Regions from separate parts of the Paenibacillus sp. FSL M8-0228 genome, predicted to be linked through region 1. Evidence: a T-box and tRNA genes for the amino acid it is inferred to sense, from the RefSeq annotation. Region 1 holds a T-box; the other holds one or more tRNA genes.
The links. A T-box is a leader RNA that pairs with one kind of tRNA and senses whether it is charged. The one in region 1 lies ahead of leuS (leucine--tRNA ligase), so its partner is inferred to be a tRNA-Leu.

Region 1 (7,881 bases):
ATTGAGTTGCCTAGAGGATAACATGCGGGGAGAAAATTATGAAAATCGGTATTATGGGTGGTACATTTGACCCGATTCATATTGGACATCTGCTGGCTGGAGAAGCGGCAAGAGATGCCTATGGGCTAGATCAAGTATGGTTTATGCCTTCTCATATTCCTCCGCACAAGCATCAGGCGGGGGCGAGCGGTAAAGAGCGTCTGGAGATGACGAGTGAAGCGGTGGCGGGTCATCCTGCTTTTGAAGTGCTGGATATTGAAGTGCTTCGCGGGGGAGTATCCTATACCATTGACACGATCAAGGAGCTTCAGGAGTTGCATTCTGCTGTGGATTTTTATTTTATTATTGGTGCGGATATGGTGAACTACTTGCCTCATTGGCAGGGAATTGAGGAACTGGCGCAGCGAATTTGTTTTATTGGTGTTCGGCGACCAGGATTCCAGCTTGCAATGGATGAGTTGCCACATTATTTGCAGGACAAGGTACTGTTGGCAGATATGCCAGTGGTGGACATTTCGTCCACGGATATTCGAGAGCGTGCTGCGGAAGGGCGCACTATCCGTTATCTTGTGCCTGATCGAGTGCATGACTATATTACAAGGGGCGGTTTGTATGAAGTACAGCCGTGAGCAATTAATGGAAGCCGTATCTGGTCAAATGCCTGAAAAACGCTGGAAGCACACACTAGGTGTTATGCATACCTCAGTGGAGCTTGCGAAGCGTTATGGAGTAGATCCGGATAAGGCCGAACTGGCGGCTATTTTGCATGATGTAGCGAAATATTGGCCTGTTCAGCAGATGGAAGAGGTGATTCGCAGTCATCCCGAATGTGATCAGGAGCTTTTGGAACATGACAAGCAGCTCTGGCATTCAGAGGTAGGATACTGCGTTGCAGCAAGAGATTACGGAGTGGATGATTCTGAAATAAGGAATGCGATCCGCTGGCATACGTCAGGACGCGTAGGTATGAGCCTGCTGGACAAAGTCGTGTGTCTCGCTGATTACATCGAACCGGGACGGGATTTTCCCGGGGTTGAGCATATCCGCAAACAGGCAAACAAAAGTTTGGAGCAGGGCCTTGTCGCTGGATTTGACTCCACAATTTCATTGTTGCTGGAGAAGAAAAAGGTTATTTTTCCACTGACAGTCTTGTCGCGCAATGACTTGATTCAACAACTAAAACAGAGAAAAACGGAGGTTCATGAATGACCCTAACTAATGAGCAATTAATGCAAACAGCGGTTGATGCCGCAAATGATAAAAAAGCAATGAATATTGTCGCACTGGATTTGCGGGGAATATCACTAGTAGCTGATTATTTTGTCATCTGCCACGGTAATTCGGATACACAGGTACAGGCGATTGCAACAGAAATTCGCAAACGCGCTCATGATGAAGGTGTAACTATCAAAGGAATCGAAGGGATGGATTCCGCCCGTTGGGTTCTAATGGATTTGGGGGATGTCGTAGTGCATGTCTTCCATCGCGACGAGCGCGAATATTACAACATTGAACGACTCTGGTCGGATGCTAAGGTTGTGGAAAAGGTATGAGTTTGATCGCCGGTACTTATGTCACCATTATGGTGGATCGTGAGGTATCTCCTTTCGGCTACTTTCTCACTGTTGGTGAGCAGGATGTGCTGCTGCACTATACGGAGCTGACACGTGAAATTGAAGTTGGTGAACGGTTGGAGGTATTTATTTTTCACGATACAGAGGACCGTTTGGCCGCAACCATGAAAAAGCCGTTCTTGTCGTTGGGCGAAATGGCTAAGCTTGAGGTGGCCGATGTGCATCCGCGTTTGGGTTGTTTCCTGGAGATGGGATTGGGTCGTCAGCTTTTGCTGCCGATTCGTGAGTTGCCAGAAAACCGAGATTTGCATCCTCGGGTGGGCGACTACGTGTATGCCATTATGGAGCATGACAAGCAAGGCAGATTGCGGGCTAAGCTGGCAGGGGAACAGGAACTGGCTCCGTTGTGCTTCCACGCCCCTGATTCGTGGCTGAATACGTGGGTGCAGGCGACTGTGTACAAGCCGCTTCAAATGGGCACATTCGTTCTGGTGGACGGAGGTGTGCTTGGTTTTGGCGCGATTGGGATGATTCACTCCTCAGAACGCAACCGGATGCTTCGCTTGGGCGAAGAGGTTAAGGTACGGGTCACGCTTGTTCGCGAAGACGGTCGGGTCAATCTGGCAATGTCGCCACGCAAGGAAGTGGGCCGTGATGAGGATGCGGATCGATTGATTGCTTTTCTGAAAGAGCGTCCGGGCGGCGGTATGCCTTACTCCGACGCAACACCGCCGGATATTATCAAGCAACGGTTTGGTATTAGTAAATCCGCCTTCAAGCGTGCGATGGGCAAGCTGATGAAGGAAGGAATGGTTACACAAAAGGAAAACTGGACCTACCTGGTGGAGAAAATGCCGAAACCGAAGGACGGGAATGGGGAATAAAAAATGGCTTCTTACCGGAAGTTTGCCTATGTGTATGATGAGCTGATGCAGGACATGCCGTACCCGGACTGGTTGCGCTTTGCACGGCAGGCTTGGGATCAGTACGGGATGCCGCATACGGTGGCCGAGCTGGGCTGCGGAACGGGTTCAATTACGATTCCCCTGGTTAACTCAGGGTTCGAAGTGGCTGGAATCGACTTATCCTCTGACATGCTGGCAGTAGCCCGTCGCAAAATGGAAACCACTCCACAGGGACAGCGATTGTTTCGTGAGGGAAGCGTTCGCTGGATACAGCAGGATATGAGAGAATGGATTTTACCCGAGCCTGTGGATTCTGTAATTTCTTTTTGCGATTGTCTGAATTACTTGTTGGAGGAAGAAGATATCATTTCTACTTTTCGCAGAACGCATGTTGGTCTGAAGCCTGGCGGAACCTTTTTGTTCGATGTGCATCATCCCCAGACGTTTTTACGTTATGATGAAGAGCAGCCTTTCGTACTGGACGAACGCTCTATCTCATATATCTGGACATGTGCGTTGGACACTCCCCGTTGTGAAATTGAGCATCATCTTAGTATCTTTGCGAAAGCAGAACATGAAGGACGCGATCTATACCAGCGTTTCGAGGAAATACATGTACAACGTGCCTATGACCCAGACTGGATGAAGGCAGAATTGTCCAAAGCGGGTTTTCGCGATGTGAAGGTATATGCGGATTTTGAATGGGTAGAAGCAGAAGATGACGCGGCGAGACTGTTTTATGTTGCTGTAAAATAGCAAAGATTCATTGAACGAATATGGGAAAAAAAAGACGCTTTTCATGATGACATGAAGGGCGTCTTTTTGCACTTATATATTCACTTTATAGTTCAACTGAAGCTCATCACCCGGTACACCCCGAATGCCCCAGTTCTGTTTGGGTGTTTCAAATATAGTAATCTCAAGATCCTGTGGAGAAATACCCAAAAGATCGTTAATTCTTTGGAATAACAGGCTAATGAGTTGCTTCTTAGCTTCTATCGTTCTGCCTTCAAAGATACTGATTTCAATAATGGTGTACGCCTCAGAGCGACCATCGGCATATATAAAATCTTCCTGATCCATAGGAAAAAAACGATGAAACCTCTTGTCAGGAGGATATTTGAACGCATCCACCACAGCAGAATGAATCACCTCTGAAAGTTGCTTTTTGATTGGATTTAGAGTCTCTTTTATTCCGTAAATTTTAATTTGTGCCATGTCTCAGCTCACCTTTCTTATCTCAACTCATCTCAGCTTGAAGCGATTTAACTCGGAATTATTATAAAACATTCGTATGCATGTGTCATGAAAATTTAGTATGGAGAGGGCTCTTAACACCAAAGGTAGTCCTTATTTGACTTTTTTCGCGGTTTTCAATATAATAGTGCCATTATTAACGGTTAAACAATCGCTGATGAGGAATAGTAGCTTTGTCTGGACATGTAGAGAGCCGGCGGGTGGTGCAAGCCGGTTGACAGCACAAAGTGAACTCGCCTCGGAGATATGCGTCCAACGCAGGAACGCCCTATACTGGTGCTTGTATCCTGTTATTAACCCGCATCGGATCACCTCCGTTATCAGGTGCAAAGGGAGTAGAACGCGAAGAACGCTTTCTGCTAACTAGGGTGGTACCACGGGAATATAACCTCTCGTCCCTAGCGCTGACACGCTACGGGATGCAGAGGTTTTTTTGTTGCATACCGTTTGAGGAGGAAAAGACAATGACAGACACACAGCCGAAGCACGGCTATCAACCGCAAAGTATTGAACCAAAATGGCAGAAATATTGGGATGAGAACAAGACGTTCCGCACCGGGGAAGAACCGGGCAAACCGAAGTTTTATGCTTTGGATATGTTTCCGTACCCATCTGGAGCCGGCCTGCATGTAGGCCACCCGGAGGGCTACACAGCTACGGATATTGTTTCACGTTATAAAAGAATGCGCGGCTACAACGTACTGCATCCGATGGGTTGGGACGCCTTCGGTCTGCCTGCGGAGCAGCATGCGCTGGATACAGGGGAGCACCCACGCGAAATTACGGTGAAAAACGTAAATAACTTCCGCCGTCAAATCAAATCGCTCGGCTTCTCCTACGACTGGGATCGTGAAATCAGCACGACGGATCCTGATTATTACAAATGGACACAATGGATCTTCATCCAGCTGTACAAGCGCGGCCTTGCATATGTAGCTGAAGTACCTGTGAACTGGTGCCCAGCGCTGGGAACGGTGCTGGCGAATGAAGAAGTTATTGACGGTAAGAGTGAGCGTGGCGGTCATCCGGTCGTCCGTAAACCAATGCGTCAATGGATGCTGAAAATTACGGAATACGCGGATCGTCTGCTGGATGATCTGGAGGAACTGGATTGGTCTGAGAGTATTAAGGATATGCAACGGAACTGGATCGGTAAGTCTACCGGGGCAGAGGTTCGTTTTCCGATTGAAGGCTATGACGAGCAACTCACAGTATTTACAACTCGCCCAGATACACTGTTCGGCGCAAGCTACTGTGTGCTGGCACCAGAGCAGGAATTGGTGGATATTATCACTACGCCTGAGCAAAAGGATGCTGTACAACAGTACCGTGAACAAGCTGCTCGTAAAAGCGATCTGGAGCGTACGGATCTGGCCAAGGATAAAACAGGCGTATTCACAGGAGCTTATGCAGTGAACCCAGTGAACGGCGAAAAGCTGCCGATCTGGATTGCTGACTATGTACTGGCAGGCTACGGAACTGGAGCGATTATGGCTGTACCTGCTCACGATACGCGTGACTGGGAATTTGCCAAGCAATTCGGATTGAATATCATTGAGGTTGTCCAAGGTGGAGATGTGGCTAATGAGCCATATACTGAGGATGGACCGCACGTGAATTCAGGCCCGCTGAATGGACTTACCAACGAGGACGCGATTCCGAAGATGATTGAATGGCTGGAAGCCGAGGGCAAAGGACACGGCAAAGTCACCTACCGCCTGCGTGACTGGCTGTTCAGCCGTCAACGCTATTGGGGCGAGCCGATTCCGGTAATTCATCTGGAGGATGGAACGATCAAAACGGTTCCTGAGGACCAACTTCCGCTCGTACTGCCGGAGATGGACAATATTAAGCCTTCAGGTACAGGTGAATCCCCGCTGGCGAACGCAACAGATTGGGTGGAAACCATTGATCCTGAGACAGGTATGAAAGCACGTCGCGAGACGAATACAATGCCACAATGGGCAGGAAGTTGCTGGTATTACCTGCGCTTTATTGATCCGAAAAATGACAAAGAGCTTGTATCCAAAGAGAAACAACGTGAATGGATGCCTGTTGATTTGTATATTGGCGGAGCTGAACATGCGGTTCTTCACTTGCTATATGCCCGTTTCTGGCATAAGGTATTGTATGATATCGGCGTAGTGGAAACGAAAGAGCCTTTTTATAAGCTGGTCAACCAGGGTATGATTTTGGGCAACAACAATGAAAAAATGAGTAAATCACGCGGTAATGTCATTAATCCTGATGATATTGTCAATACGTTTGGCGCCGATACGCTGCGTATTTATGAGATGTTTATGGGGCCGCTGGAAGCGACCAAGCCATGGAATGAGAATGGGGTAGAGGGAGCACATCGTTTTCTGTCCCGCGTATGGCGCCTGTTTGTTTCCGAGGATGGTAGCCTGAACGATAAAATTACAAATGACGGCGGTAGCGATGAGTTCAATCGTACTTGGCATAAAACGCTGAAAAAAGTAACTGAAGATCTGGATGCACTGCGCTTCAATACAGCGATCAGCCAGCTGATGATCTTCACCAACGATGCATATAAAGCAGACCTTCTGCCGCGTGCAGCAATGGAAAACTTCGTGCAAATGCTGTCGCCGCTTGCACCCCATCTGGCCGAGGAATTGTGGCAGCTGCTGGGGCACAATGATAGCATTACCTACGCGGCTTGGCCTGCTTATGATGAAGCATGGACGGTGGACGCCGAAGTGGAAATTGTTGTGCAAGTGAATGGTAAAATTGTGCAGCGTGCAACGATTGCCAAGGATCTTGATGCTAAAGCGATGGAAGCATTCGCTGTGTCGTTGGACAATGTTCAGCAGGCACTGGCCGGCAAAACGATCCGCAAGGTAATTGCTGTTCCAGGTAAGCTGGTTAATATTGTTGCCGGTTAATTGGCTTTAATCCGAAGGAGACATCTATCTTTTGCATGTCCTCTTCATATTTGTTGTGCGTTACCTGTATCAGCTCGGGAAAGACACTATGCAGGCTGATGTCCAACAGTGCGAGAGCTTCGGCGGTAATACCTCCGGGAACCGCTACTCTGGCCTGTAACTCGGCTGGTGTCATCCCGCCTTCCGTGAGCAGCTTTCCAGTGCCGATGATCATTTCACCGGCCAGAGCGCATAGCTCCGTACGGTCCATACCTGTAGCTTGAACTGCGGCTTGAATCCACTGGTCCATAAAAAAGGCCAAGAAAGCAGGACCGCAACTCGAAAAATCCGACGTGATTCGAGTATAAGATTCTTTAACCCGAATCGGCCTGCTGATGTGGGACATAAGCTCTTCCAGAAGGAAGCGGTCCTCCTCTGTAATCCGGCTTCCATGGATGCATAGTGAGGCTCCGCTGCCTACTTGGTGGGTGATACTGGGGATAATTTTGGACACTTTAGCTTTCAGTGCATGCTCTAAAATACGAATCTGCACCGGGCTTGTGATAGATACGACGATTTGCTCTTCTGTAATGACGTTGCGTATTTCATCCGTTACGGCTTTTGATTCCAGCGGCTTCACACAGATAAACAGAACATCGCTTTCCGCTGCCGTTTCACGGTTGCTTTGGACTGCATGCAAACCTGGATAACGACGGGCTAGCTCGGTTACCTTGGAATGCGTTCGATTACTTGCTGATATTTGCTGCGGCTTGAGTGCGTTAGAATGAATAAAAGACTGAATTAGCAGACTTCCCATGCTGCCAGTCCCGATAAATCCAACTTTCATTGTTCAACGTCCTCCTTTCATACTTTGCGGTATAGACGCTGTGCTGTCAGCTGTCATTCTTCTTAGTGTATGCGCCTGGTCTTGGCCGACATGACGAATTTTATGTCTGAGCATGTTAGATCGTGCCCGGGGTCGTACCACTTTATTGTAAAAATGCTCACAGCGAGACCGTATGGAGGTTGTTTACACCCTCCGGCTAAACGGGAATTGGACAGACTTGCTCTGTTTGATAGAGGCGGTGTTTTCAGTCGGCTCAATTTCTCGAATCCATGTGGAGTAGGGGACGATACGGAAATGAAACGCGTATGGACAGGAACAGCGATAACGCTTGCTGTAATCGGCAGTGGACTTATTTTATTTGCCGGAGGACAGCGTTCTGAGCCGCAAGAAGAGTGGACTTTACTTAACCATAAGGT
Region 2 (7,881 bases), 1.9 Mb from region 1:
TTCCCCATAGATGTCGTCTCCTGCCAGTATTTCACTAGCTTCATCGAACCAGTTATTAGGCTCTCTGTCAGTCCCATTTCCAAAGAGCTGGATAGATTCCTTTTGTAAAGCGGGTGCTCCTTCTTGAGCTTCTTGAGCAGATGCAACAGCGGAGGATGTGCTTAATAGAAGTGCAAGACCTAGTGTGGAAAAAACTGCCTTTTTCATTTAATAATCTCTTCCCTTCTTTTGTTTTGTGGGATATATATGATATATTACTAATCCCATCCAGTATTATATAGTGTATTACAATAAATTGGAATAATAAACGAAAATATATATTTTTTTGTCACAATTATGTGTTTTTACAAATTTATTCACCGAACTTCGACATATAAATTGACCAACTTGCTGTATACTATAAAGTTCCATCTTAATATGCTTTCATGAAAAGGGGCATTCTATTTTAGAGGTAACAGAAGCTATGTTATACTCAATAATTGGAGGTGGAAAAATGTTCGACCCGACGGTTTTTGATAATTTAAAAGTGGCTATGGAAAATGCGGTTTACGATCTGGATAATTTGGATTCACGTATTGACATTACTCAGCGGATCGATAGATTGGAAATGTCTGTGATGTCGCGTGAATTTGGCGTACAGTTCAGACTGAGGGAACAGCCGGATGTGATGGCAGAACTTCAACTAAAGATGGATTTAAACAACTTGGCTGCGGAAATTTTGGAAATCAAAGATCAAATTCCGGGATGTGTCTTGTTGCTGAGTTTTTACATGGAAATTCGTGATATTGAGTCACAATGCAGGCGGATTGAAAATATACTGACCGAAATTTGGAAGCCCGATCTTCGATCGGTACAAACGCTTAGTCAGATTTACGGAGAGAAGACACCTACATACCAAAATAGGATTGAACTCCGATTTTCCAGACAAATTAATGAAGATCAGATGGAGGATATTCCAGAGTTATTGGAACATATGTTGCTGACACTTATGGAATTAAACAAGGTCTAAACATCCCTCTTCCTCTTAATAAAGACAGCCTGTCATTTGGGGGATTTAGAGGTAAAGGAGCTAGGAATATATGATAAATGAACACGATTTTTCTGAAATATATGCGATTATGGAGTCTTCTTTTCCAGCATCAGAATGCAGGACGTTTGAGGCTCAAAAGGCTTTACTGAAGCATCCAAGCTATCGTATTATCACTGAAAAGAATGAGCAGGGCAAGGCAGTGGCTTTTTTGGCAGGCTGGGAATTCGCGCATTTTCGGTTTGTAGAGCACATTGCGGTAGATTCCCGTATACGAGGTGGCGGATTAGGCAAAAAACTCATGAGTAGTTTTATCTCACAGTCTGATAAACCGGTAGTACTGGAGGTTGAGCCACCAGGGGATGAATGGACACGGAGAAGGATTGGTTTTTACGAACGTTTGGGGTTTCATCTAAACCATTTTGACTATGTACAACCCCCATTAAGAGAAGGACAGGCTGATCTGCGGCTTCAAATTATGAGCTATCCAGGTGCGCTGGCTGAACAGGATTTTGCTCCGTTTAAAAAGATTTTATATACCGAGGTTTATGGGCTTAAATAAGAGACTACATAGTCAGTTGTATTAAATAAAAGCAAAAGGCTCTGCTTAAGCCGTATTTCTACGGGAGCAGAGCCTTTGTGCTATAAAGCTGTTGGTGCTTCATTATTGTTAATGTTGTGTCCATTTCATCACGAATTCTTTCTCGTCAGTTTCGGTATCTACAGATTCCTCTTGAATGGTAAATCCATTTTTAGTGTAAAAGTTAAATGCTTTCGTGTTTGACTGGTACACCTTTAATTGAATCTCATCATGTTGCTCCTTAACCCAATCTAATAGTAACTTGCCGTAGCCCTTTCTTTGAGAATCAACACGTATAAATAGAGCCGCCAAGTATCCATCCAACATGGAAACGAAGCCGCCGATGCTATGATCATCTTGTATGATAACGTAGTTTTGAGCGAGGGGAAGGTACCTGTTCTCCATCTCAGTAGCTTGTGATGCCCAATACTGCGGAGCAATAAAATGGTGGGCTTCTACGGAAGCATCCAGCCAGATGGCTGCCAGTTCCTTGAACTCTTCTACATTCGCGGGTCTAATCGACATCGTAACGCCTCTTTTCACAGTATGTAATCCTATTCCGATAGTCAAGTATGAGAAAGATGTTGTTGAAATAAAAAAGACCGTCCGAGGACGGTCTTTCTACCCGTGGCGCTTAATTAAAGCTTTGATCCGTATCCCGCGCCTCCGTTAACTCTGTAAATTAGAGAATAACGGACCGGGTAAGGGATACGTTCAACATGTGATTATTGATGTTGACGCACCTCCTTTCCTGATGAACCCATTTTACCATATCTGGTTTGTGATATCCAGTGATTTTCTTATATTTACGGGAATGATTCATAGAAAATATAAGATAAAAATAGCTTGATTTTATGTTCTATGGAAGATATAATCTAAATTACCGTGATTGAAAAACATCGGTGTGAATACATAATATGCGGTCGTGGCGGAATTGGCAGACGCGCACGGTTCAGGTCCGTGTGGGCTAACCCCCCGTGGAGGTTCGAGTCCTCTCGACCGCATCATGCCTAACATTTACAGGTTCTTGGATTGGCTGGATGCCACCAAGAGCCTGTTTTTATATGGGTAAGATGCGTGTACTATTATAACTATTTTATTTATACTGAAATATATATTTGATATAATCCTTTGCACTCTGATTAATGTCTTCGTCACTTGCTTGAAACGAGGCTCCAAAGACAGCGAAATAGGGTAATGTTATGGCGCCAACATGTACTGCGCTTGCTTTAAAAGGTGCTATAACTTCATCAACAGTGAAAGAAACGGAACCAGTAGGTAAGTAATTTTCTTTTTTATCGCCAATGGACATGGCTATCCCTAGCTTCTTTCCTTTTAACTTATCACCTTGTGAACCATAAGCCCATCCGTGAGTAAAAACATCATCGAACCACTTTTTTAATAAAGGTGGGTAACTATACCAATATAAAGGGAATTGAAATATGATATTACTATGTTTTTCAAGTAACTTTTGCTCTCTCAAAACATCAATGCTCCAGTTTGGATACTCTTTATAAATCTCATGAATAGTAATTTCATTGGTATACTGAAGTAATTCTTGTTTCCATCTTTGATTTACTCTGGAATCTTCAATATTCGGATGTGCTAAAATCACGAGAGTTTTCATCATAAATCACCTTTCTTACATAGCATCATTTGTTTTTTGTTGGTACGTCTTATTATTCTGTACGCTATAAAAAAAGTAAATACACACAATAAAGTAATATAGTTACTAGAAAGTGTGCATGGTACTTAGAGTAAATATATGGGATTATAGAATTAATCAGATCAACTTAGTTATTTTAGCGTTGAAGAGGTGGTCGTATGAAACAATATAATTTAGGCATAGAAGCAACACTTGAGATCATCGGAGGTAAGTGGAAATCCTTAATCATATGCTTACTAATGTCTGGTAGAAAGAGGACAAGTGAATTACAGCGCAGTATTCCAGGCGTTTCTCAAAAGGTTCTTATACAGCAGCTCCGTGAACTTGAGAAGGATGGCATCATTGGCAGACATGTGTATAATCAGATGCCTCCAAAAGTGGAGTATTATATAACGGAATATGGTATAACAGCAAATGAAATAATTGATTTAATGTGTTCTTGGGGAAGAGCTAATATCAAAATAAGACAACAGCAAGGAGAAGATGTGATGTTGTTAGAATATGATTCAAAATGAATAGTGGAGTAAAAAAGCGTTATAGACTACGATGTTTGCGGCGGTTTTCTTCGGCTGCCTTCAAGTGCTATGTTATATGTTGAGCCACAAGCTGATTTGCTATATAGTAATGACTGGACAACCATTCCATCCATATTAAATGAATGCCAAAGTAGGGGGACCATTTACAATGATTATTAAACCGAAAATTCGTGGTTTCATATGTACGACTGCACATCCTGCAGGATGTGCGGCTCATGTTAATCGTCAGATCAACTACATCAAAGACAGTACATCAATACAAGGAGCTAAAAAGGTACTTGTGATCGGAGCATCTACTGGATATGGGCTGGCTTCTCGTATTGCTGCGAGCTTTGGGCTGGGAGCGGATACCGTAGGGGTATCCTATGAACGTCCCGCATCAGAGGGGCGCACGGCTTCAGCAGGCTGGTATAATACAGTAGCCTTTGAAAGAGCGGCCAGAGCAGCTGGCTACATAGCAGAAAGCATTAATGGAGATGCTTTTTCTCATGAAATTAAGCAGGAGACATTGAAGCTGGTAAAGGAAAAGCTGGGCAAGGTAGACCTGATTGTGTATAGTGTCGCTTCACCGCGACGGACACATCCCGATACGGGTGAAACCTTTAATTCCGTTCTCAAGCCTATCGGACAGTCTTTTTCTAATAAAACAGTGAATACGAATACAGGTGTCGTATCAGAAATTACGCTGGAACCGGCTACGCAGGAGGAAATTGAGAACACCATTACGGTAATGGGTGGCGAAGATTGGTCCTTGTGGCTAAAAGCGTTGGAAGAAGCTGATCTGCTGGCTGAAGGGGTAACCACACTGGCTTACTCGTATATTGGTCCCGAAATTACGGAGGCTATCTATCGTAAAGGAACCATTGGCCAAGCTAAAAATGATTTGGAAGCTACAGCACATACTCTAACAAAGCAACTGGAACGTTATCATGGAAAAGCCTACGTTTCTGTGAATAAAGCTTTGGTTACACAATCCAGTTCGGCTATTCCAGTCGTACCATTGTATATTTCTTTGCTGTTTAAGGTCATGAAGGAAAAGGGACTGCACGAGGGATGTATTGAGCAGGCACAACGTCTGTTCGAGACGCTATACAGTGGGTCCACTGTGGAAACGGATGAAGAAGGACGCATCCGTCTGGATAACTGGGAAATGAGAGACGATGTGCAGCAGGCTGTCAAAGTAGCTTGGTCTGAAATCACTACAGAAAATGTATCTGAATTGGGCGATCTCGAACAATACCGTCTGGATTTCCTCCAATTATTTGGATTCGGGTTTGATGAAATTGATTATGAATTAGATGTTAACCCAGAGGTAGACACGACTTCATAAGTGAATATGTGTAAAATAAAAACGGGTACTCTCAAGCGATGCAATTGGCTTAAGAGGCCGTTTTTTTATATTCTAGCAAAATACAAGTTGCACTCGTTTCACTAACAGCATTTATCGAGAATTAGACGTGGAAAGCGACTTACGGTGCAGCAAGCGAAAAACGGCAATGGTAATGATAATCCCCGCAATGCCAAAGATTGCAACAGAAGTCAGGGCCCGGTAAGCTTGCCAGCCGAACAAAAATGCAATACCACTGCCAAACGTTGTACCTGCCAGTAACCCAAGTGCGCAGGCAATATCCGTTCCAAATTTCATAAACATGTTCCTTTCAAATGTATAAATTAAAAAGTAACTTGTACTTTTTCTCTGGACTTAGACACACACTTGTGCGTACAATTAAATAGTAATCGTTTTCAAACGGAATCTATTAATCATTATGTATCATTCTTGTGCAAATTATTCCTTTTTCAGGAGGCTGATGAAATGAATATGAATGAACAGATCAAGCTGTGGAACGAAGAGGCGCAGGCTAGTAACGCTGATCATCCTCACCGAAAGGTTGAATTGTTTATTGAGGTACGAGATGGAGCATTGGAGGCTGTTGTTCCTTATTTGAACCAACAGGATTATCGTCATGTAACTCTGGTAGAAGATGAGCATACTTCGGTTGCGGCTGGAAAAAAAGTAGCTGAGCTGATCCGGGAGGCAGGTTTGACAGTTGATGTAGTCCGTTTACCTCCGAATGCTGTAGGGGATGTCATTGCTGATGAAACCTACATTATGAAGGTGCTGCTGGGTGTGGCGGATAAGAGTCAGGCTGTACTTGCTGTAGGTTCTGGCACGATTCATGATCTGGTTCGCTTCGTATGTTATAAAATGAATCGTCCCTTCTTGTCAGTACCGACGGCTGCCTCGGTGGATGGTTTTACCTCCGCAGGCGCACCACTGATTGTGGACGGTAGCAAGCAGACATTCCAAGCAGTTCCGCCAGAGGCGATCTTTGCTGATTTGTCCGTGCTGGCAAATGCGCCACAGACGATGACTGCCGCAGGTTTTGGCGATATGCTTGGTAAGTTCACCTCACTAGCGGACTGGCATGTTTCCAGAGATTTGGGAAACGAGCCGTATTCGCCTGTGGCTAATCGCATTACCGAGGAGGCTTTGCGTGCCTGTGTAGAGCATGTCGATGAGATTGCGGCAGGCAGCAAGGCTGGTGTCGAGGTATTGATGAATGCGCTGATTGCATCCGGTATTTCGATGCTGATGATAGATCATTCCCGTCCAGCGTCAGGGGGAGAGCACCATATTTCCCATCGAATTGAAATGGATTTTATTGCAGAGGGACGCAAGCAAGTTTTGCATGGTGCTAAAGTAGGCGTAGCATCCGCATTGCTGTCTGACCTGTACAGGGATTTAGCATCCAGTCAAGATGTAGAGGCTTTTAAGGTGTATCAGGCTTTGCCTACGTCGGAGCAGATGCGTGCATGGCTGGCTCAGGTCGGAGGCCCATCTACCATTGCCGAGCTAGGAGTTACGGAGGAACAGCTCGCTCGTGCATTGCGCACGGCTCATACCTTGCGTGATCGCTATACTGGGCTCAAGTATATGAACGAACATCAATTGCTTCGTTCGTAATGTGCAACATCTACGTAAATTGTCCTTAGATATTCAGCCAATCTTGTGTGGCAAGGAAGGGATAAGCGAATGGGTTTACACCTCCGGCAGCAATACGAGGATATCCTGCTCCTGTGACATTTGTATGTACAAATGAACGGTATGCTATAATCGTGGAATATAAACAGGTACACGATATTGCGAGTACGGAGGAAATTATGGCGCCAAAATATATACAAGTTAAACAGGAAATTTTGTCCTGGATTCATTCATCCAGACTTGAGCCGCAAAGTCAGCTTCCATCTGAGCATGAAATGTCTGAACGTTTTGCCGTTAGTCGGCAAACGGTGCGTCAGGCGCTGGGTGAGCTGGTGCAGGAAGGCTGGCTGTTTCGGATGCAGGGCAAGGGAACCTTTGTTGCGACACGTGACAGTAAACAGCCCGAAGATCCAAAGATTATTGGAGTCATTACAACCTATATTTCGGATTATATTTTCCCATCCATTGTACAGGGAATTGAATCCAAATTGAGTCGCCAGGGCTACAAGATGCTGCTGTCAAGTACAGGTAATGACCCTGAGCAAGAAAGTCAGTGCCTGGAAATGCTGTTAAGTCAACCGCTGAGCGGAATTATTATTGAACCGACCAAAAGTGGAGAGCGTAACCCCAATCTGAACTATTATTTAACCGTGGAAAATCGCCAAATCCCTTATTTGATGATCAATGCGCGTTATGAAGAAATGGATGCGCCATGTCTGCGAGTAGATGATGAAAAGGGTGGTTTTTTGGCGGCCGAGCATCTGATTAAGCTGGGACATCGACGCTTGGCCGGATTTTTCAAAACCGATGATATGCAGGGGATTCTTCGTATGAAGGGATTTGTTGCCGCTCACCGCAAATACGGAGTGACATTACACCCGAACGCAGTAACGACTTACCGGACAGAAGAAAAAAATGAGATTCCGCTACAACGTGCGTCGAGGCTGCTGGCGATGGAGGCGGGGGAGCGTCCTACTGGATGGATGACCTATAATGATGAGTTGGCTGTTCGACTCCTGGATATTGTACGTTCGGCGGGTCTGAATATACCCAATGATCTATCGCTGGTTGGGTTTGATGATTCGTTTT

Region 2: it encodes a tRNA-Leu, which carries the amino acid that the T-box ahead of leuS (leucine--tRNA ligase) is inferred to sense. The anticodon was not compared.

Annotation. Positions count from the first base shown of each region.
Region 1 covers NZ_JBBOXA010000001.1:3,868,302-3,876,182, reverse strand. The annotation lists gene yhbY (ribosome assembly RNA-binding protein YhbY) at 1-21, shown strand, start outside; gene nadD (nicotinate-nucleotide adenylyltransferase) at 39-629, shown strand; gene yqeK (bis(5'-nucleosyl)-tetraphosphatase (symmetrical) YqeK) at 613-1,209, shown strand; gene rsfS (ribosome silencing factor) at 1,206-1,553, shown strand; gene MKY98_RS17265 (CvfB family protein) at 1,550-2,458, shown strand; gene MKY98_RS17260 (class I SAM-dependent DNA methyltransferase) at 2,462-3,235, shown strand; gene MKY98_RS17255 (tautomerase family protein) at 3,308-3,697, opposite strand; T-box leader at 3,882-4,139, shown strand; gene leuS (leucine--tRNA ligase) at 4,201-6,639, shown strand; gene comER (late competence protein ComER) at 6,620-7,465, opposite strand; gene MKY98_RS17240 (ComEA family DNA-binding protein) at 7,760-7,881, shown strand, end outside.
Region 2 covers NZ_JBBOXA010000001.1:1,927,179-1,935,059, forward strand. The annotation lists gene MKY98_RS09030 (hypothetical protein) at 1-207, opposite strand, end outside; gene MKY98_RS09035 (hypothetical protein) at 494-1,009, shown strand; gene MKY98_RS09040 (GNAT family N-acetyltransferase) at 1,080-1,589, shown strand; gene MKY98_RS09045 (N-acetyltransferase) at 1,698-2,132, opposite strand; tRNA gene MKY98_RS09050 (tRNA-Leu) at 2,527-2,611, shown strand; gene MKY98_RS09055 (NAD(P)H-dependent oxidoreductase) at 2,704-3,234, opposite strand; gene MKY98_RS09060 (winged helix-turn-helix transcriptional regulator) at 3,432-3,788, shown strand; gene fabV (enoyl-ACP reductase FabV) at 3,958-5,139, shown strand; gene MKY98_RS09070 (hypothetical protein) at 5,251-5,454, opposite strand; gene MKY98_RS09075 (sn-glycerol-1-phosphate dehydrogenase) at 5,623-6,774, shown strand; gene MKY98_RS09080 (GntR family transcriptional regulator) at 6,972-7,881, shown strand, end outside.